DNA from 3 places in the Streptomyces sp. AC602_WCS936 genome. Region 2 is predicted to be linked to each of the others. Evidence: riboswitches for the same ligand, from Rfam matches in the RefSeq annotation. Region 2 holds a riboswitch; each other region holds the start of a gene.
What was found. A riboswitch is a leader RNA that binds a small molecule or an ion and turns the genes downstream of it on or off. The one in region 2 is predicted to bind thiamine pyrophosphate.
Positions count from the first base shown of each region.

Region 1: it holds a riboswitch for thiamine pyrophosphate, as region 2 does, so the genes downstream of both, KUM03_RS10135 (thiamine ABC transporter substrate binding subunit) here and thiO (glycine oxidase ThiO) in region 2, are expected to answer to the same signal.
Region 3: it holds a riboswitch for thiamine pyrophosphate, as region 2 does, so the genes downstream of both, thiC (phosphomethylpyrimidine synthase ThiC) here and thiO (glycine oxidase ThiO) in region 2, are expected to answer to the same signal.

Region 1 is NZ_JAGMUF010000021.1:33,248-40,510, reverse strand. It holds gene pyrH (UMP kinase) at 1-569, shown strand, start outside; gene frr (ribosome recycling factor) at 751-1,308, shown strand; gene KUM03_RS10145 (phosphatidate cytidylyltransferase) at 1,308-2,438, shown strand; gene rlmN (23S rRNA (adenine(2503)-C(2))-methyltransferase RlmN) at 2,745-3,851, shown strand; TPP riboswitch at 3,893-3,998, shown strand; gene KUM03_RS10135 (thiamine ABC transporter substrate binding subunit) at 4,078-5,163, shown strand; gene KUM03_RS10130 (iron ABC transporter permease) at 5,226-6,827, shown strand; gene KUM03_RS10125 (ABC transporter ATP-binding protein) at 6,830-7,263, shown strand, end outside.
Region 2 is NZ_JAGMUF010000090.1:710,921-718,183, forward strand. It holds gene KUM03_RS28585 (deoxyribonuclease IV) at 1-502, opposite strand, end outside; gene pknB (Stk1 family PASTA domain-containing Ser/Thr kinase) at 576-2,540, opposite strand; gene KUM03_RS28595 (thiazole synthase) at 2,765-3,562, opposite strand; gene thiS (sulfur carrier protein ThiS) at 3,565-3,765, opposite strand; gene thiO (glycine oxidase ThiO) at 3,762-4,970, opposite strand; TPP riboswitch at 4,968-5,079, opposite strand; gene KUM03_RS28610 (hypothetical protein) at 5,132-5,482, shown strand; gene KUM03_RS28615 (NAD(P)/FAD-dependent oxidoreductase) at 5,515-6,774, shown strand; gene KUM03_RS28620 (Rv2175c family DNA-binding protein) at 6,816-7,181, shown strand.
Region 3 is NZ_JAGMUF010000026.1:45,595-52,857, forward strand. It holds gene KUM03_RS12005 (DUF5326 family protein) at 1-131, shown strand, start outside; gene KUM03_RS12010 (helix-turn-helix domain-containing protein) at 438-1,172, shown strand; gene KUM03_RS12015 (SsgA family sporulation/cell division regulator) at 1,271-1,708, shown strand; gene KUM03_RS12020 (YibE/F family protein) at 1,772-3,322, opposite strand; TPP riboswitch at 3,394-3,583, shown strand; gene thiC (phosphomethylpyrimidine synthase ThiC) at 3,576-5,387, shown strand; gene KUM03_RS12030 (hypothetical protein) at 5,450-6,316, opposite strand; gene KUM03_RS12035 (metallophosphoesterase family protein) at 6,499-7,263, opposite strand, start outside.

The sequences.
Region 1 (7,263 bases), on a different contig from region 2:
ACTTCTTCCGCGGCGCCGAACTGCAGGTGCGCGGCATGGACCGCGCCCGCTCCGACTACATGGGCATGCTCGGCACCGTGATGAACTGCCTGGCCCTCCAGGACTTCCTGGAGAAGGAGGGCGTCGACTGCCGCGTGCAGACCGCCATCACCATGGGCCAGGTCGCCGAGCCGTACATCCCGCTGCGCGCCGTGCGCCACCTGGAGAAGGGCCGCGTGGTCATCTTCGGCGCGGGCATGGGCATGCCCTACTTCTCCACCGACACCACCGCCGCCCAGCGCGCCCTCGAGATCGACGCCGAGGCCCTGCTCATGGGCAAGAACGGCGTGGACGGGGTCTACGACTCCGACCCGAAGACCAACCCGGACGCCGTGAAGTTCGACGCGCTCGGCTACGGCGAGGTCATCACCCGCGACCTGAAGGTCGCCGACGCGACGGCCGTCACGCTCTGCCGCGACAACAGCCTCCCGATCGTGGTCTTCGAGCTGCTGAAGGAGGGCAATATCGCCCGCGCCGTCAAGGGTGAGAAGATCGGCACGCTTGTGGGTGACCAGGGCAGTCGGGACTGACCGGAGAAGCACCCCCCGTCCGTGGACACCACCTGTCCGGGGGACGGACGGGACGGGACCGGGCCGGGGGATGGACAATGTCCCGCCGGTCGGGAACCGTGCAGGAAGAACGCGACGCAGCCGGCCGCAGCTCCGACAGGGGACCGCAGCCGGGCCTACTCAAGACACGCAGGAGCAAGTGGTGATCGAAGAGACCCTCCTCGAGGCCGAGGAGAAGATGGAGAAGGCCGTCGTGGTCGCCAAGGAGGACTTCGCCGCGATCCGCACCGGCCGTGCGCACCCGGCGATGTTCAACAAGATCGTGGCCGAGTACTACGGCGCGCCGACGCCGATCAACCAGATGGCCTCGTTCTCCGTGCCCGAGCCGCGCATGGCCGTGGTGACCCCCTTCGACAAGACGGCCCTGCGCAACATCGAGCAGGCGATCCGCGACTCCGACCTGGGCGTCAACCCCAGCAACGACGGCAACATCATCCGGGTGGTGTTCCCCGAGCTCACCGAGGAGCGCCGCCGCGACTACATCAAGGTCGCCAAGGGCAAGGGCGAGGACGCCAAGGTCTCGATCCGCTCCGTGCGCCGCAAGGCCAAGGACGCGATCGACAAGCTCATCAAGGACGGCGAGGTCGGTGAGGACGAGGGCCGCCGTGCGGAGAAGGAGCTCGACGACACCACCGCCAAGTACGTCGCCCAGGTGGACGAGCTCCTGAAGCACAAGGAAGCGGAGCTGCTCGAGGTCTGATGAACGACTCTTCCTGGGGAGCGCCGCCACAAGCCGGGTACTGGGGGCCGTCCGACCGGGGACCTGTCCAGGGGGCTGCCCCGGCGGGTCCCGCGTACGATGCGCACTACGCGCAGCAGACTCGCCCCATGCCCATCGTGCCCGACGTACCCGAACACGGCGGAGACCAGGACGACGACCAGGGGGCCGCTCGGCTGAGCGGTCCCCTGTTCGACGACAGCCAGTCGGCGCAGCCGTATGCGGCGGCGCCGCGGAATCCGGAGCCCATGCCCGACGCCCCGCAGCCGGCGCAGCCCCTGCCGCAGCCGCCGAAGAAGAGCGCGGGGCGCGACCTGGGTGCCGCGATAGGGGTCGGCCTCGGACTCGGCGCGGTGATCATCGCGTCGTTGTTCGTGGTCAAGGCCGTCTTCGTCGGCGTGATCGCGGTCGCCGTCGTGGTGGGCCTGTGGGAGCTGACCAAGCGGCTCGATGAGCGCAAGGGCATCAAGGCGCCCCTCGTGCCGCTCGCCGTCGGCGGCGCGGCGATGGTCGTCGCCGGCTACGTACGGGGTTCCGAGGGCGCGTGGGTCGCCATGGCGCTCACGGCACTGGCGGTGCTGGTCTGGCGGATGACCGAGCCGCCGGAGGGGTATCTCAAGGACGTCACCGCGGGCCTGTTCGCCGCGTTCTACGTGCCGTTCCTCGCCACGTTCGTCGCGATGATGCTGATGGCGGACGACGGCGCCTGGCGTGTCCTGACCTTCCTGGTCCTCACCGTCGTCAGCGACACCGGGGCGTACGCCGTCGGCTGGCGCTTCGGCAGGACCAAGCTCGCCCCGCGCATCAGCCCCGGCAAGACCCGCGAGGGCCTGCTCGGCGCGGTCGCCTTCGCGATGGCGGCGGGCGCGCTGTGCATGCAGTTCGCGATCGACGGCGGCACCTGGTGGCAGGGCCTGGTCCTCGGCCTCGCGGTCGCCGTCAGCGCCACCCTCGGCGACCTCGGCGAGTCCATGATCAAGCGGGACCTCGGCATCAAGGACATGGGCACGCTGCTGCCGGGCCACGGCGGCATCATGGACCGCCTGGACTCCCTGCTGCCGACGGCGCCGGTGGTGTGGCTGCTGCTGGTGATCTTCGTCGGGTCGGGCTGAGGGCCGGTCGTCAGCCAGTGACCGAGCTCCGCCGCCCAGTTGGTGGCGGGGCTCGGTCCTGCCAGGCCACAGGGGGGAAGCATGTTCAGAAACCGACGGAAGAGAACACCGTCGTGCGACTGGTGCGACGCACCGGTGTCACGGCCCCGACGCTGGAGAAGGCGCCAGTACTGCGGCCCGGCACACCGCCGCAGGAGCCGGGTCGTCCGGGCCGTCCTGAACTTCCTCGACGGGATCACGTCGTGATACGCGTCCCACCTCGACGGCCTAATCGCCCCGGTACCGATCTGCGACACTGGGAACGTCATGCCTAAGCCCGGAGAACTCACATTCGTCGCCCCCCGCGGAGCCAAGAAGCCGCCGCGGCACCTCGCCGACCTCACGCCCGCCGAGCGCAAGGAGGCCGTCGCCGCAATCGGCGAGAAGCCGTTCCGCGCCAAGCAGCTCTCGCAGCACTACTTCGCGCGGTACGCGCACGACCCCGAGCAGTGGACCGACATCCCGGCCGGTTCCCGCGAGGGGCTCCGGGAGGCACTGCTGCCCGAGCTGATGTCGGTCGTGCGGCATCTTTCGACCGACCAGGGCACCACCCGCAAGACGCTGTGGAAGCTGTTCGACGGGACCCTCGTCGAGTCCGTCCTCATGCGTTACCCGGACCGGGTGACCATGTGCATCAGCTCCCAGGCGGGCTGCGGCATGAACTGCCCGTTCTGCGCCACCGGCCAGGCCGGCCTGGACCGCAACCTGTCGACGGCCGAGATCGTCCACCAGATCGTGGACGGCATGCGGGCGCTCAGGGACGGCGAGGTCCCCGGCGGGCCGGCCCGGCTCAGCAACATCGTGTTCATGGGCATGGGCGAGCCCCTCGCCAACTACAACCGGGTCGTCGGCGCCATCCGCCGCCTCACCGACCCCGAGCCGGACGGACTCGGCCTGTCCCAGCGCGGCATCACCGTCTCCACGGTCGGCCTCGTCCCGGCGATCCACCGCTTCACCGGCGAGGGCTTCAAGTGCCGCCTCGCCATCTCCCTGCACGCCCCCGACGACGAGCTGCGCGACACCCTCGTGCCCGTGAACACGCGGTGGAAGGTGCGCGAGGTGCTGGACGCCGGGTTCGAGTACGCGGCGACGTCGGGACGCCGGCTGTCCATCGAGTACGCCCTGATCCGCGACATCAACGACCAGGCCTGGCGCGGTGACCGGCTGGGACGGCTGCTCAAGGGCAAGCCGGTGCATGTCAACCTGATCCCGCTCAACCCGACGCCCGGCTCCAAGTGGACCGCCTCCCGGCCCGAGGACGAGAAGGCGTTCGTGGAGGCGATCGCGGCGCACGGTGTGCCGGTGACCATCCGGGACACCCGTGGCCAGGAGATCGACGGGGCGTGCGGCCAGCTCGCCGCGAGCGAGAGGTAACCTGACCGGCGGAAGTACGACCTGACAGAAATCACATCTTCATATTCCGACAGGGGAGCGCCACAGCGCTGAGAGTGCGGCACCGGCCGCAGACCCTCCGAACCTGGCCCAGGTCATTCTGGGTAGGGAGATCGGTCACCACTCGAGCTGTTGCGCCCTGCCCGGGACCCTCGCCAGGGGTTCCGGGCGGGGCCGCGTCTTCTCCTGGTCACCCAGGAGGAATTCAGTGAGCATCACCAAGAAGGTCACCGCCCTCGCCGTCGGGCTGGGCATGGCCGGCGGCCTCGCCGCGTGCGGATCGTCGTCCGACGGGGACGGCGGGGGTTCCGGCGACTCCAAGACCGTGACCCTCGTCAGCCACAACTCGTGGGCCGTCTCGAAGGACGTCATCGCCGCCTTCGAGAAGAGCTCCGGCTACAAGGTCGAGGTCCTGGAGGACGGCGACGCCGGGCAGGCCGTCAACAAGGCCATCCTCACCAAGGAGAACCCGCAGGGCGACGTCTTCTTCGGCGTCGACAACACCCTGCTGTCCCGCGCCCTCGACAACGGCCTGTTCCAGCCGTACGAGGCGAAGGGGCTCGACCAGGTCGACGCCGCGTACCGGACCGACACCGACCACAAGGTCACGCCCGTCGACACCGGCGACATCTGCGTCAACTACGACAAGGCGTACTTCAGCGAGCACGGGCTGACCCCGCCGGACTCCTTCGACGACCTGGTCAAGCCCGAGTACAAGGACCTGCTCGTCACCGAGAACGCGGCCGGTTCCTCGCCCGGCCTGGGCTTCCTGCTCGGCACCGCCGCCGAGTACGGCGACGAGGGCTGGCAGGACTACTGGAAGAAGCTGAAGGCGAACGGCGTCAAGGTCGTCGACAGCTGGGAGCAGGCGTACAACGAGGAGTTCTCCGGCTCGTCCGGCGGCAAGAAGGCCAAGGGCGACCGGCCGCTCGTCGTCTCCTACGCCTCCTCGCCGCCCGCCGAGGTGATCTACGCCGACCCGCAGCCGGACACCGCGCCGACGGGCGTCGCCCAGGGCACCTGCTTCCGCCAGATCGAGTACGCCGGCCTGCTGAGCAACGCCCAGAACCCGGAGGGCGGCAAGGCGCTCCTCGACTTCATGCTGAGCAAGCGGTTCCAGGAGGACCTGCCGCTCAACATGTTCGTGTATCCGGTGCGCAAGGACGCCGCGATCCCCGAGTCCTTCCGGAAGTTCGGTCCGCCGGCCGAGAACCCGCGGACCATGGACCCGGCGAAGATCGCCGACAACCGCGATCAGTGGGTCAAGTCGTGGACCTCGCTCGTCGTGAGGTGAAGCGGGCGGAGCGCGTGGAGCGCGTGAGGACCGTGCGCGGGAGCGCGGCGCGGCTCGGTCTGATGGCCGTGCCCGTCGCGTTCTTCGCGGCGTTCTTCGCCTACCCCGTCGCCGCGATCGTCGCGCGCGGACTGAAGGTCGACGGGGCCTGGCAGCTCGGGCGGATCGGGGAGGTGCTCGGGCAGTCCGACGTCCGGCAGGTGCTGTGGTTCACCACCTGGCAGGCGCTGGCCTCCACCGCGCTCACCCTGCTGATCGCCCTGCCCGGCGCCTACGCGTTCGCCCGCCTCGACTTCCCCGGCAAGCAGGTGCTGCGGGCCGTGGTGACCGTGCCGTTCGTGCTGCCGACGGTCGTCGTCGGCACGGCGTTCCTGGCGCTGGTCGGCCGCGGCGGGCTGCTCGACGAGCTGTGGGGCCTCAGGCTGGACACCACGGTGTGGGCGATCCTGCTCGCGCACGTCTTCTTCAACTACGCCGTCGTCGTCCGCACCGTCGGCGGCCTCTGGTCGCAGCTCGACCCGCGCCAGGAGGAGGCCGCGCGGATGCTCGGCGCCTCGCGGCTGACGGCCTGGCGGCAGGTGACGCTGCCCGCGCTCGCGCCCGCCGTGGCCGCCGCCGCGCTGATGGTGTTCCTGTTTACCTTCACCTCCTTCGGCGTCGTCCAGATCCTCGGCGGGCCCGCCTTCTCCACCCTGGAGGTGGAGATCTACCGGCAGACCTCGCAGGTCTTCGACCTGTCCACGGCCGCCGTACTGACGCTGGTCCAGTTCGTGGCGGTCGCCGCCGTCCTCGCCGTGCACGCCTGGACGGTACGGCGGCGGGAGACGGCCCTGCGACTGGTGGACGCGGCCACGATCGCGCGCCGCCCGCGCGGCACCGGGCAGTGGGCGCTGCTGGCGGGGGTCCTGGTCACCGTCGCCGGACTGATCCTGCTGCCGCTGGCCGTACTGGTCCAGCGCTCCCTGGACGCACCCGGTTTCGGCTACTACCGGGCGCTGACCCGCGCGGACGGCGGCACCTTCCTGGTCCCGCCGATCGAGGCGATCGGCAACTCCCTCCAGTACGCCGTCGCCGCCACCGCCATCGCCGTGGTGATCGGCGCTCTGGCCGCCGCCGCGCTCACCCGCCGCGACGCGGGCCGTTTCGTACGCGGCTTCGACGCCCTGCTGATGCTGCCGCTCGGGGTGTCCGCCGTGACCGTCGGCTTCGGGTTCCTGATCGCGCTGGACGAACCCCCGCTGGACCTGCGCTCCTCCTGGATCCTGGTGCCGCTCGCGCAGGCGCTGGTCGGCGTCCCCTTCGTCGTACGGACCATGCTGCCGGTGCTGCGGGCGGTGGACGTACGGCTGCGGGAGGCGGCGGCGGTGCTCGGGGCGTCGCCGTGGCGGGTGTGGCGCGAGGTGGACCTGCCGATGGTGCGGCGTGCGCTGCTGGTGGCCGCCGGGTTCGCGTTCGCCGTGTCGCTCGGGGAGTTCGGGGCGACCGTGTTCATCGCGCGGCCCGACAACCCGACGCTGCCGGTGGCCGTGGCGCGGCTGCTGGGACGGCCCGGGGAGATGAACTACGGCCAGGCGATGGCCCTTTCGACGATTCTGATGCTGGTGTGCGCCGTGGCCCTGGTGGTGCTGGAACGGCTGCGGACCGACCGGACCGGGGAGTTCTAGACATGCCGCCGAGCCTGCTCAGCCTTGATGGCGCGACCGTCCGCTTCGGCGGGCGGGCCGTGCTCGACACCGTCGACCTCGATGTCGCCGAGCACGAGGTGGTGTGCGTGCTCGGGCCCAGCGGCAGCGGCAAGTCGACGCTGCTGCGGGCGGTCGCCGGTCTCCAGCCGCTGGACGCCGGACGGGTGACGCTGGACGGGCGGGACCAGGCCGGCGTGCCCGCGCACAAGCGCGAGGTCGGGCTGATGTTCCAGGACCACCAGCTGTTCCCGCAGCGGGACGTGGCCGGGAACGTCGCCTTCGGGCCGCGGATGCGGGGCGCGTCCCGTGCCGAACAGCACGAGCGGGTGGGGGAGTTGCTGGAGCTGGTGGGCCTGCCGGACGCCGCCCGGCGGTCCGTCGCCGCGCTCTCCGGCGGTGAGCAGCAGCGGGTGGC
Region 2 (7,263 bases):
GGCCCGCCGTCGACTCCAGCAGCAGGTACGGGGCGTCGTCGTGGGTCAGCTCGTCGAGCAGCGGCAGCATGTGCTCCCGCACCTGCTTCAGCGCCACCGCCCGGTCCCGCCCACCGGTCGCGCTGCCGGTGTGCACGACCACGCCGAGCGCCCCGATCGCCCGCCCGCGCCGCAGCGAGTGCCGCAGCGACTCGACCGACCGCTCCACCGTCGCCTCGGTGTGCGAGCCGAAGTTGATCAGGTACGGCGCGTGCACGTACGCCGGGATCGACCCGGCCGCGCAGGCCTCCCGGAACGCCTCGTCCTGCTTCGGGTTGCCGGCCGGCGTGGCCCAGCCGCGCGGGTTGGCGACGAAGACCTGCACGGTCTCCGCCTTCAGGTCACGGGCGTAGGACAGGCCGACCGAGTGCAGGCCGCCGGCCACGGGGACGTGGCCGCCGACGGGATTGCGGGGGAGCGCGGGGGCGGGGGAGGGGGAGGAGGCGGACCGTTCACTGTTCACCCATTCAGGGTGTCATGACTGGTCACGCCCCCGGACCGTGAGTGCCGTCACCTGAGGGCGTCACCTGCGTGCGTCACCTGATGGTGATCTTGATGGTGGATCCCTTGGGAGCGGTGTCCCCGCCGTCCACGGACTGCTCCTTCACCGTGTCGCCGAACAGCCCGAGCAGACCGCGGTCCTCCTCCACGTCGAAGCCCGCGTCCTTCAGCTTCCGTTTGGCGTCGTCCACGCTGTCGCCGACCACGTCCGGCACCTCGATCATCTCGGGGCCCTTGGAGACCGTGAGGGTCACCGTGTCGCCCTCGGCGGCCCGGCTGCCCGAACCCGGCGTCTGACGGGCGACCTGGCCCTTGTCGTACTCCGAGTTCACCTGCTCGTCGGCGACCTTCACCTTCAGCCCGGCCTCGGTCAGCTCGGCCCGCGCGTCGGCCAGGTCGTCGCCGGTGACGTCCGGGACGTCGATCGGGCTGCCCTTGCTGACGACCAGCGCGACCGCGGAGCCCGCGCGCACGGTGGTGCCCGTCCTCGGCTTCGTGGAGATCACGAAGCCCTTCGGCACCTCCCCGCTGAACGCCCGGGTCACCATGCCCGGCTCCAGCCCCTCGTCCTTCAACACGGTCCGCGCCCGGTCCAGCTTGTAGCCCTCGACGTCCGGCAGCTTCACGGTGTCGGGGCCGTCGGAGACCGTGAGCGACACCGAGTCGTTCTTGCGGATGCGGGTGCCCACACCGGGGTCGGTGCTGATGACCTTGCCGCGCTCCACGGTGTCGCTGTAGGCGTGCTCGACCTTGCCGACGTCCAGCCCGGCGTCCTCCAGCCGGTCCCGGGCCTGCGCCTCCGTCTTGGACACCAGCGCCGGCACCTTGGTGAACTGGCCGGAGTTGATGTACCAGACGCCCGTGCCGACGCCGAGCACCAGCAGGACGGCGATGACGATCGCCAGCGGGCCGCGCCGCAGCTGAGGGCGTCGGCGCCCGGGCGGGGCCGCCGGGGGAGCGGTCAGCCGACTGGTGCGGTGCATCCCGTCGGCGTCCGCGGGGAAGGCGCCGTCCGGGCCGTCGCCGTCGCCGTCGTCCTCGTTGACGGGCAGCGGCCGGGGCATCGTCAGCGCGCGGGGGATCACGCTCGTGCGGTCCTCCGCGTTGTCGTGCTCCCCGGCGAGCGCCTGCGGCGGCACCGCGTCCAGCTGCTCCTCGGTGAGCGCGGCTCGGGCCTCACGGGTCTGCGCGAGCAGCGCCACGGCGTCGTGCGGCCGGATCTCCGGGTTGCGCGCGGTCGCTGAGGCGACCAGCTCGTCCAGCTCGTACGCCATCCCCGGCACCGCGGCCGACGGCGGCGGCACGTCCTCGTGCAGGTGCTTGTAGAGGACCTGGGCCGGGGAGTCGCCCTCGTGCGGCTTGCCGCCGGTCAGCATCTCGTACAGCACGACGCCGCACGCGTACACGTCGACCCGGGGGTCGGCCGCGCCCTGCTCGATCTGCTCGGGCGCCAGGTAGGAGACGGTGCCGAGGACGGAGCCGGTGGTGTTGGTGACCGTGTCCACGGCCCGGACCAGTCCGAAGTCGGCGACCTTGACCCGGCCGTCGTCCCCTATCAGCACGTTCTCCGGCTTCATGTCCCGGTGCACGAAGCCGGCCCGGTGCGCGGCGCCCAGCGCGGCCAGCACCGGCTCCAGGATGTCCAGCGCGGCCCGCGGCCTGAGCGCCCCGCGCTCGCGCAGCACGTCACGCAGGGTGCAGCCGGCGATGTACTCCATCGCCAGGTAGACGTACGCCCCCTCGGCTCCCTGATCGAACACCTGCACGACATTGGGATGGTCCAGCCGGGCGACCGACTTCGCCTCGCGGATGAAGCGCTCCACGAAGGTGGCGTCGGTCGCGAGCGTAGGGTGCATCACCTTCAGCGCGAGCACGCGGTCCAGGCGGGTGTCCACGGCCCGGTAGACCGTGGCCATCCCACCGACCGCGATCCGCGCCTCTACGCGGTACCGGCCGTCGAGCACCTGCCCGACGAGAGGGTCCTGAAGGGTCGTGTCCACGCAGCGAGTCTACGAGCCACCACGGACACCCGACGCCGCCGTCACCGATCGGCCCCGGTACTGCAGCGCACCTGTGACGCTTCCCACGCACGAGCACTCGAGTAGCCGCCCACGCACGGTCGGCCGCCGACGGCGCTCGACCCCCACGGGCGAGGCCCACCTCTTGCCCGACTGGAAACGGGTGGTGCGCGGGTGGGAGACCAAGACCCCAGGACAGCGCAGGCTCACTGAAAAGCGGGCCGCTCCGGATCCAGCACCGCAAGGCCCTCCGCAGGAGACGACGCCTCGGCGAACCGCCGCCGCGGAATCCGCCCCGCCCGCCGCGCGCAGCGCCCCGCCTCCACGGCGAACCGCATCCCCTCCGCCATCAGCACCGGTTCCTGCGCCCGCGTCACCGCCGACGCCAGCATCACCCCCGCACACCCCAGCTCCATCGCCAGCGCCACGTCCGACGCCGTACCGGCCCCCGCGTCCAGGATCACCGGCACGCGCGCGTGCTCCACGATCAGCTCGAAGTTGTGCGGGTTGCGGATGCCCAGCCCCGACCCGATCGGCGACCCGAGCGGCATGATCGCCGCGCACCCGACGTCCTCCAGCTTCCGCGCGAGGACCGGGTCGTCGTTGGTGTACGGCAGCACCGTGAACCCGTCGTCGACCAGCGTCTCCGCCGCGTCCAGCAGCTCGATCGGGTCCGGCAGCAGGGTGCGCTCGTCGGCGATGACCTCCAGCTTCACCAGGTCGGTCCCGAGCGCTTCGCGCGCGAGCCGCGCGGTGAGCACGGCCTCCCCGGCGGTGAAGCAGCCTGCCGTGTTCGGCAGCACCCGGATGCCGAGCTTCTCCAGCACCGACAGCACCGACCCGTGCACCGAGGCGTTCACGCGCCGCATCGCGACGGTCGTGAGTTCCGTGCCGGACGCCACCAGCGCCCGCTCCAGGACGTCGAGGCTGGGCGCCCCGCCCGTACCCATGATCAGGCGGGACCCGTAGGTCGTACCGCCGAGGACGAAGGGATCGTCGGCCATGGTCAGCCTCCTTGCACAGCGGTGAGGACTTCGACGCGGTCGCCGTCGGCCAGCGCGGTGGCGGCCCACCGCGCGCGCGGGACGACGGTTTCGTTGAGTGCGGCGGCCACTCCGGACGGCGCCGTGGTGAGCGTGCCCACCAGGGCGTCCAGGGCCGTGCCGGGAGCCACCTCGCGCGGCTCGCCGTTGACGGAGATGTTCATGCGGACTGCTCCGAGAGTTGCGGGAGTGCGGGAACCGCGGGGTCGGCGCCGAAGCGGCGGGGCGTGAAGGGACGGCCCTCCTCCGGGAGCTCCCCCGTGGCCAGGGCGTGCGCCATGACGTCACCGGTGACGGGAGTCAGCAGGACGCCGTTGCGGTAGTGGCCGGTGGCCAGCAGCAGGCCGTCCAGGGCGGTCGGGCCGAGCAGCGGGGCGTTGTCCGGGGAGCCGGGGCGCAGACCCGCGCGGGTCTCCGTCAGGGGCAGCTCGGTGATGCCGGGGACCAGCTCGTGGGCGTCGCGCAGCAACTCGTAGACGCCGCCCGCGGTGACCGTCGTGTCCCAGCCCAGCTCCTCGCTGGTGGCGCCGACGACCAGCTCGCCGCTCTCCCGGGGCACCAGGTAGACGGCGTTGCCGCGCACCACGGCACGCACCGTCCGGTTCAGCAGCGGCCCGTGCGCCCGCGGCATCGTCAGCCGCAGCACCTGCCCCTTCACCGGCCGCACCGGCGGCAGTACGTCCTGAGGCACGCCCGTGAGCCGTCCGCTCAGGCTGCCGCCCGCCAGCACCACCTGCCCGGCCGCCAGCACGGTGCCGTCGGCGGTGACGATCCCCGTGGCCCGTTCGCCGCCGTGCCCGACGGTGAGCCGGTCGGCCCACACCCGGTGGAGGACGACGCCCGCGCGTTCGCAGGCGGCGACCAGCGCGGCGGCCAGGCGCCGCGGGTCGATCTGGTGGTCGCCGTCCACCCGGAGCCCGCCGCGCACGCCAGGCGCGAGCATCGGTTCCAGGCGCCGGCACTCACGCCCCGACAGCCACTCGGACTCCAGGCCCGAACGCTGCTGGAGCGCGTGCAGCTCCCGCAGGTGGGCGCGGTCGTCGGCGTCCAGCGCCACGGCGAGGGTGCCGCAGCGGCGGTAACCGAGGTCATGGCCCGTGACGTCCGCCAGCTCGGCGGCGAACTCCGGGTAGCGGCGGGCCGAGGCGAGGTTCAGGGCGAGCAGCGTCTGCTCGCCGTAGTGCAGTTCCGTGACGGCGGCCAGCATTCCGGCCGCCACCTGGGCGGCGCCACCGCCCGGTTCGGGGTCCACCAGGGCGGTGGCGAGCCCGCGCTGCGCGGCCCGCCACGCCGTGACCAGGCCGATGATCCCACCCCCGACGACGAGGACGTCAGGTGTACGGGACGACGAGTGCGGTGGTGACGACATGGGCGTCCAGCCCCTCCCTTCGCCGGCATGACCCGGATCAGGTTCGTACGGTCGGAGGCCGCCAGCCTCCCTCTCAGCCCGGTGCGTCCGGGCTCCCGCGAGTGCCTTACGTTGGCCACCCTAGCCCGCAGCACATCGCACTCGTAAGGGAGCCTCCGCCCGTGGCACGCTCGCTCGACGGTCTGGTCCTCGCCCCCGTCGCCGACCAGGCGCCCGGCCAGGTGGGCACCCGGACCCGCTTCACCTACCACGAGCAGGACGGCGCCGTGTGGGCCGAGTACGCGGGCGGTGACGTCGTGCGCGGCCACCTCGTGGGCACCCGGGAGGGCGACCGCCTGGACTTCCGGTACGTGCAGCTCAAGGCCGACGGCAGCACGTCGTCGGGGCACTGCGTGTCGACCGTCGTGGAGCTGTCGGACGGGCGGGTGCGGCTGGACGAGACCTGGGAGTGGGAGTCGCAGCGGGGCAGCGGGACGAGCGTTGTGGAGCAGGTCACCGCGCACGAGCACTGACCGGCGATGTGCCGGGTGTCTAAGGTGATCAGGTGAGCGAGCAGACGCAGGAGCGGACCCCGGAGCGCCGCGTGGTCGTCGTGGGCGCGGGCATGGCGGGGGTGCAGACCGCGGTCGCCCTGCGCGAGCAGGGCTTCACCGGCCCCGTCACGCTGATCGGCGCCGAGCCGCACCAGCCCTACGACCGTCCCCCGCTGTCCAAGGCCGTCCTGCTCGGGACCGCCGAGGGCTCCGCCTTCGACGTCGACTTCGAGGCGCTCGGCATCACCCTGCGGCTCGGCTGCGAGGCCCTGGGCGTCCGCCCCGCCGAGCACGTCCTCGACACGTCCGAGGGACCCCTGCCGTACGACTGCCTGGTCCTGGCGACCGGCGCGGAACCGTTGCGGCTGCCCGGCGCCGAGGGCGTGCCCGGCGTGCACCTGCTGCGCACCCTGGACGACGCCGAACGGCTGCGCCCGGTGCTCGCCCGGCAGCACGACATCGTGGTCGTCGGCGCGGGCTGGATCGGCGCCGAGTTCGCGACCGCCGCGCGGGAGGCGGGTTGCGCGGTGACCGTGGTGGAGGCCGCCGACCGGCCGCTGGCCGGCGCACTGCCCGCCGAGGTCGCCGCCCCGATGGCGCGGTGGTACGCGGAAGCCGGCGCCGTCCTGCGCACGCACGCGCGCGTGGAGCGCGTCGAGCCCGGCGAAGGACCCGGGGAGTCCGGTCACGTGGTGGTCCTGGACGACGGTTCGCGGCTGCCCGCCGGCGCGGTCGTCGTCGGCATCGGCGCCCGGCCCGCCACCGCCTGGCTGGCCGGCTCCGGGATCGCCCTCGGCGCGCACGGCGAGGTCGTGGCCGACGACCGCCTGCGCACGTCCGCCACGGACGTGTACGCGGTCGGCGACTGCGCGTCCTTCCCCTCCGGCCGCTACGGGGAGCGGCTGCTGGTGCACCACTGGGACAACGCCCTCCAGGGCCCGCGCACGGTCGCCGCCGACATCGTCGGCGCCGCCGCCGGCGAGGTCCCCGAGGCCTACGATCCGGTGCCGTACTTCTGGTCCGAGCAGTTCGGCCGCTTCGTGCAGTACGCCGGTCACCACACGGCCGCCGACGCGACCCTGTGGCGCGGCGACCCGGCGTCCGCCGCCTGGACGGTCTGCTGGCTGCGCGAGGACCACCTGGTCGCCCTGCTGGCGGTGGGCCGCCCCCGGGACCTGGCGCAGGGCAGGAGGCTGATCCAGGCGGGCACGGCGATGGATCCGCGGCTGCTGACCGACCCGGCGAAGCCGCTGAAGGCGGCCACGGCGTAGTCCGGTTTCCGACTGTCAGTGCCAGATGGCAGGCTTGAGGCGTGACCGAGATTGACGCAAAGATCGATGCTCTCGTGCCTGCCTGGCTCACCGTTCCCGACATCGCCGAGATGCTCGGCGTCGAGGTGACCCGCGTGCGCCAGCTGATCAAGGAAGGCCAGCTCATCGCCGTACGCCGCGGCGAGAACCGCGCACTGCACATCCCGGCGGCCTTCATCGACGGGGACAAGGTCGTCAAGGGCCTGGTCGGGACCCTGACGCTGCTGCGGGACGACGGCTTCACGGCCGAGGAGATGCTGGAGTGGCTCTTCACGCCCGACGAGTCCCTGCCCGGCACCCCCGCGCAGGCGCTGAGCGAGAACCGTGGCACGGAGGTGAAGCGCCGCGCCCAGGCGCTCGCCGTCTGATCTGATACCCCGGGCGCCGGGGGTCCGCCTCGTGGCGGCGCCACCGCCGCGTCGTACCTTGGGCGGCGTATCCCTGCGAAGC
Region 3 (7,263 bases), on a different contig from region 2:
TGATCGCGAGCGTGGTCGGCTTCGTGATCGGACTGCTGTTCAAGCTGCTGGTCTTCGTCGCGCTCGTCGGCGGACTGATCTACGTGGTGCGCAAGTTCATGTCGAGTTCATCGTCACGCAGCGACTGGTGAGGACTGTGGGACACCGGAGGCGGTAACAGGAATCACCGGTTCCCTCGCGCGAGGGAAGTTTCCCGGACGGATCGTCGGTGAGCGGTGACCGGCGATTAGAGTCCGGAACTCGACGCGGGGGTGACCCCGCGAGCGGCGTACACCCCACCCGTGTTCCCCGCACGGGGCTGCCCCCTCGCGTTCCGGGAGTGACCCTTGGCCACGGCCGACACCGTATTGGTTCCGCTGCACGCATTGCCCGTGCAACCACACTCGACGCCCCGAACGCCCCCCACGTCCTCCACGGACCCGCCCTCCGCGACGCTCATCGGATCCGTTCAGCGGGCGATGCGCCTTCTGGAGTGCGTCGCCGGGCACACGTACGGAGCCCCCGCCAAGCAACTGGCCCGGGAGACCGGACTGGCGCTGCCCACGGCGTACCACCTGCTGCGCACCCTGGTGCACGAGGGCTATCTGCGCCGTGAGAAGGGACTGTTCTTCCTCGGCGAGGCCGCCGAGCGGCTGAGCGGCAGAGGCGCCCAGCAGAAACGTCGCAGCACGGTGATCGACGCATTGGCGCGCTGGCGCGACGCGATCGGCGTCCCCGTGTACTACGCCATGTACCGCGACGGCGAGATCGAAGTCATGTGCGTCTCCGACACCCCGGGGAATCCGGCCGTGGAGGAATGGGCGGACTTCCGCGAGACCGGGCACGCGCACGCCATCGGGCAGTGCCTGCTCTCGCAGCTGGACGACGATGCCCGCCGCGACCATCTGGACCGCTACCCCGTGCGGCCCGTCACGCCGTACACGGTGCGTGATGGCAATGCCCTGCTGAAGCGGCTGGAACGCATGCGGCGGATGGCCCCAGTGGTCGAACGCCAGGAGTACGCCCTGGGGACGGTGTGCGCGGCGATCCCGATCACCGTCGGCACCACGGCCGCCACCATGGCCATTTCCCTGCCCCTCCAGCAGGCCGACCGGCTGCTGCCCGCGGCCCAGCGTTTGCAGGACGAGGTGGGGCGGCTTCTGGGGTCACTGGCGATCTCTATCAGTATCTGAAAACTCACTCCTTGTGATCTGGTGTGTACGTTGAGCAAGATGCCACCAGTGTTAGAGGTTTGATTCCCGGACAGTCGACGGCGAATGACGGGTGTGCGATGGGCGAGTCCGTACAGGCAGAGGTCATGATGAGCTTTCTCGTGTCCGAGGAGCTCTCGTTCCGCATCCCGGTGGAGCTGCGCTACGAGACCTGTGATCCCTATGCCGTGCGACTGACCTTCCATCTGCCCGGGGACGCGCCGGTGACCTGGGCCTTCGGCCGAGAGTTGCTGCTGGACGGGGTGGGCCGGCCGTGCGGTGACGGCGATGTGCGCATCGCCCCCGTCGACCCGGAGCCGCTGGCCGAGGTGCTGATCCGCCTTCAGGTCGGAAACGACCAGGCGCTCTTCCGTTCGTCGGCGGCGCCTCTGGTGGCGTTCCTGGACCGGACCGACAAACTGGTGCCGCTGGGCCAGGAGGGCGCGCTCGCCGACTTCGACGCCCACCTCGACGAGGCCCTGGACCGCATCCTGGCGGAGGAACAGAGCGCGGGCTGAACCGTTACGGCAGGAATCCCTCCACGTGCCGTAACGCTTCACCTGGGCGCTCCCGTCGGTGGCTCAGCGCTTACGACGCCGGCCCCGCCCGCCACGTACGGGCGCCGGGCCCGAACCCGGTGCCGCTCCGGCGGTCCGGGCCGCGGGGTGGTCGGCGGGCCGGTCGGCCGACACGACGAGGGCAGCGAGGGCCGTGGTGACCGGAACGGACGCCACCAGGCCGATCGAGCCGACCAGGGTGCGCACGATCTCCTCCGCGACCAACTCGCTGTTGGCGACCGTCCCCACCCCGCTCTGCGCGATGGAGAACAGCAGCAGCAGCGGAAGGGCGGCGCCCGCGTAGGCGAGGACCAGGGTGTTGACGACCGAAGCGATGTGGTCGCGACCGATACGGATTCCGGCGCGGTACAGCCCGCGCCGGCCCAGCGTCGGATTGGCCTCGTGCAGTTCCCAGACCGCCGACGTCTGGGTGACCGTCACGTCGTCGAGGACACCGAGCGAACCGATGATGACTCCGGCGAGCAGCAGGCCGCTCATGTCGATCGTCGGATACAGGCCGTGGATGAGGCCCGTGTTGTCGTCCGTATTGCCGGTGAGCGCGGCCCAGCCGATGAACAGCGACCCGAGCACGCCGATCAGCACCAGGGAGATGAGCGTGCCCAGTACCGCCACGGACGTGCGGGCCGACAGACCGTGGCACAGGTACAGCGCGATCAGCATGATGGCGCTGGATCCGATCACCGCCACGAGCAGCGGGTTCGATCCCTGCAGGATCGCGGGCAGCATGAAGAAGTTGAGCAGCAGGAAGCTGACGGCCAGCGAGACCAGGGCCATGAGACCCCGTAGACGGCCGACGACCACGACCGCGAGGGCGAAGATGCCGGCGAGCAGCGCCATCGGGACACGGCGGTTGATGTCGGTCACCGAATACTGCAGGTCCTCGGGCGCGGAGGGCTCGTAGGCGACCACGACCTTCTGGCCCTCGTGCAACTGCCGTGACTGGTCCGGCTGCACGATCTCGGTGAAGGTGCGGCCCTTGTCGCTGCCGCTGTCTACGCGGATCGTGGCCCGCTTGCAGTCGCCGTTCGCCCGCTGCACCGCGGAGGAACCCTCGGCGGTGGACGTGTCGCCGGTCGGGGGAACGCCCGAGGCGTTCACGGACTGACAGCTCAGCTCGACCACCTTGGTGACCGTGGCCTGCTGCGTCTGCCGGTCGAAACCGACCCCGGTGCGTTCGTGCGGCGGGGCTCCGCCCGGCCACAGCACCGCGAGGCCGATCAGCACGGCCGCGGCGAACGGGATGAGGACCGCGGCGATGACCTTCCGCAGATGCCGCGAGACGGGCGCCGCCGGACCATGACTGTGCGCGTGCGAGTGGCTGTGTCCACCGCCCCCGTCTCCGCCGCCCGAGCCATGGCCCCCGCCGGCACCGTGCCCGCCGCCAGGGCCTTGCCCACCGCCCGAGCCGTGCCCGCCCCCCGCGTCATGTCGGTCTCCGCCCGCGCCGTGAGGACCGGGTGAGGCCGGACCGGCTCCGCGGTTGTCGCCGTGCTCGGTGCCCGGTCCGCGGCGGGGTTCGTGCGGTGGGAAGGGGGGATGCTGCGGTGTGGTCACCGACCGATCATCGCAAGAACGAGGGGGGCCCTCTGTTCACCGCGCCCGAATTGACGCTAGCGTGGAGGCACCTTTGTACACGCGGGAGCTCGGAGCACCGGGCTGAGAGGGCGCTGACCTCCGTCCCAGCGATGTTTCACGGGAAACGTCACCGAACCCGAGTGATGTATCCCACGAAGCGTCGTCAGACGGAAGCCGCTGCGTCGACCGCCGAACCTGTTACCGGGTAATGCCGGCGTAGGGAGTAGGTCTCATGACCATCAAGGACGCACGCACGCCTGCCTCCGCTCAGAACTCCGCCCAGGAGGAGACCGTGGAGGCCGGGAAGTCCATCGGCTGGCACAAGGCGTACGTCGAGGGCTCGCGCCCCGACCTGCGGGTGCCGGTCCGTCAGGTGCACCTCACCAACGGGAAGTCGGTCACGCTCTACGACACCTCGGGCCCGTACACCGATCCGCTCGTCGACACCGATGTCCGCCGGGGGCTGCCGCCGCTGCGGGAGAACTGGATCATCGCCCGCGGTGACACCGAGGAGTACGCGGGCCGTCCCGTTCGCCCCGAGGACGACGGAATCAAGCACACCTCGCCGCGTGGCGGCCTGCGCAACCTCGACGCCGTCTTCCCCGGCCGCCCGCGCCAGCCGCGCCGCGGCCGGGACGGCAGCGCGGTCACGCAACTCGCGTACGCACGCCGGGGAGAGATCACGCCGGAGATGGAGTACGTGGCCATCCGGGAGAACGTGGCGCCGGAGGTGGTCCGCGAGGAGATCGCGGCGGGCCGAGCCGTGCTGCCCGCCAACGTCAACCACCCGGAGATCGAGCCGATGATCATCGGCAAGCGGTTCCTGGTGAAGGTCAACGCCAACATCGGCAACTCGGCGGTGACGTCCTCCATCGAGGAGGAGGTCGAGAAGATGACCTGGGCGAGCCGGTGGGGCGCCGACACGGTCATGGACCTGTCCACCGGCCGCAACATCCACACCACGCGCGAATGGGTGCTGCGCAACTCCCCCGTCCCCATCGGGACCGTGCCGCTCTACCAGGCCCTGGAGAAGGTCGACGGCCGGGCCGAGGAGCTGACCTGGGAGATCTACAAGGACACGGTCATCGAACAGGCCGAGCAGGGCGTGGACTACATGACGGTCCACGCCGGTGTGCGCCTGGCGTACGTACCGCTGACCGCGAATCGCAAGACCGGCATCGTCTCGCGCGGCGGGTCGATCATGGCGGCGTGGTGCCTGGCGCACCACAAGGAGTCCTTCCTGTACGAGAACTTCGAGGAGCTCTGCGAGATCCTCGCCGCCTATGACGTCACCTACTCGCTCGGTGACGGCCTGCGGCCGGGCTCCATCGCGGACGCCAACGACCAGGCGCAGTTCGCGGAGTTGCGCACGCTCGGGGAACTCAACACGATCGCCAAGCGTTACAACGTACAGACCATGATCGAGGGCCCGGGCCACGTCCCGATGCACAAGATCAAGGAGAACATCGACCTTCAGCAGGAGATCTGCGATGAAGCTCCGTTCTATACGCTCGGCCCGCTGACGACCGACGTCGCGCCCGCCTACGACCACATCACCTCCGGCATCGGTGCCGCGATGATCGCCTGGTGGGGTACGGCCATGCTCTGCTACGTCACGCCCAAGGAGCACCTGGGCCTGCCCAACCGTGACGACGTCAAGACCGGCGTCATCACCTACAAGATCGCCGCCCACGCCGCCGACCTCGCCAAGGGTCACCCGGGTGCCCAGGAGTGGGACGACGCGCTGTCGGACGCCCGTTTCGAGTTCCGGTGGGAGGACCAGTTCAACCTGGCCCTCGACCCGGACACGGCGCGGGAGTTCCACGACGAGACACTGCCCGCCGAACCTGCCAAGACGGCTCACTTCTGCTCGATGTGCGGGCCGAAGTTCTGCTCCATGAAGATCAGCCAGAGCATCACGGAGCGGTTCGGTGGTGCGGCCGCCGAGGGCGCGTCTCCCGAGGAGGTCGCCGAGGGGATGCTCCAGAAGTCGAAGGAGTTCGCGGCGAGCGGGAACCGGGTGTACCTGCCGATCGCCGACTGACGTCACCCGGCCCGGTGCCCCGTACCCCCGAAGGCAAGGGGGGTACGGCGCCCGGGAGGTGACTAATCGGGCCGGTGTTCCGGGCCGCCGAAGTCCGGGCTGCTGTAGTCCGGGCTCGAGTAGCTCGGGCCCGGGCCGGTGGCGGTGCCCTCACCGGGGCTCGTGAAGCCCGGACGGCCGTAGCCGAGGTGCGGCATGCGGCTCGTCGGCGCCGCCGGTCCCGTGCGCAGGGCCGCGGCGCCCGGATCGGCGAGTGCCTCCCGCAGGAACGGCAGGATGCCCCGCTCCAGCAGGGCTTCGTGCCAGGCGTCCCTGGCCCGGACCACTTCCTCGTCGAGTTCGCCGTAGAAGCCGGGCTCGGCGAAGGGGCGGTTGCGCAGTGCGGTGAGCAGCAGACCCACCGCGGCGACGAGGATCGCGACCGCGGTCACGGCGCCGAACACCCACCCGGTGGTGAGCATGGTCTGCGCGAAGGTCTGCCCCGGGTCGAGCACCTTCAGGAGGTAACCGACGAGCAGGAAGATCGCTGCGGCGGTGCCGGCCAGGACGGGCGCCAGGACGGCGACGACGGCCACGGCCCCCGCACCGGTCGCCTCGGCGACCTCGCCCATGGTGGCGGCGAGTCCTGCCGCGCCCGGACCCTGCTCCTCGGAGCCGGATCCGCGCGTGGCCGGGTCCTTGGCGGACGGCGCCGGGTGGCGCAGTTCCTCACGGACCTTGACGTAGTGCTGGTACTCGGTGGTGGCCGCCGCGGTGATGAGGGCGGTGGCGCTGAGTGCCATGGTGCGCAGTTGTTCGGAGTTGAGCCGCTGTCCGACAGCGGCCAGCTCCGGGCGGCGTGGTGCGGAGCGCAGCGCCTCGTCGAGGATCCGCTCGTACTCCTGGCGGTCCTCGTTCGGCAGGTGCTGCGGAACGCTGTTCATGTGCATCCCCCGATGCTCCGTAGGGCTTGGGGCTCGCATGCCAACGAGCCGTCGGGCAGAAACGGAGGGGAGCCTGCTACGGATAAGCCGATGGTAGAGCGGTGACGGTGGAGGGTGACAGGGGGTTTCCAGAAATTGGGTGCCGACCTGTGAGGAGGCCGCCGCCGAAATGCCCGTTCGGCGAACGGTCAGGATTCGAGCGGCAGTTGCTGGACCAGCAGCTTTCCGGCCATGGTCACGCCGCCGTCCATCGCGATGGCCAGCCCGTCCGCGTAGACGTGAGGTCCTTCGACCGCGGTACGGGTGTCGTCCTCGCCGTCCTCGGAGCCGACCTCGCCCAACAGATAGGGGATGGGGCTGTGGCCGTGAACGATCCGGGTGCCGCCGTACGTATCCAGCAGGGAGCGCACGGCGTCGGCGCCGCCCTCGTCGCGGAAGGAGAAGCGCTTGGTGAACTTGCGGAACAGGTCCCACACCTCTTCCGCGTCGTTGCGCGTGAGCGCCTCGCGGACGGTGTCGTTGACCTCCTCGATGGAACGGCCGTAGTCGAGGTAGGTGGTGGCGTCCGAGTGGACCAGGAGATGGCCGTCGACCTCTTCCATGGCGTCGAGTCGGGCCATCCACTGCAGGTGGTGATCCTGCAGGCGGTCCATGTCGGTCTTCTGGCCGCCGTTCAGCAGCCAGGCCGCCTGGAAGGTGGCGGTGCCCGCGCCGGAGTTGACGGGCGTGTCGCCGAACCGCTTGGCGCCCAGCAGCAGCAGCTCGTGGTTACCCATCAGCGCCTTGCAGTAGCCACCGGCCGCGGCGGCCTCGGCGGACAGCCGCATCACGAGGTCGATGACGCCGATGCCGTCGGGGCCGCGGTCCGTGAAGTCGCCGAGGAACCACAGCCGCGTGGTGCCGGCGCACCACTGGCCGCCCGCGTCGATGAGGCCCTTCTCCCGCAGGGCGGC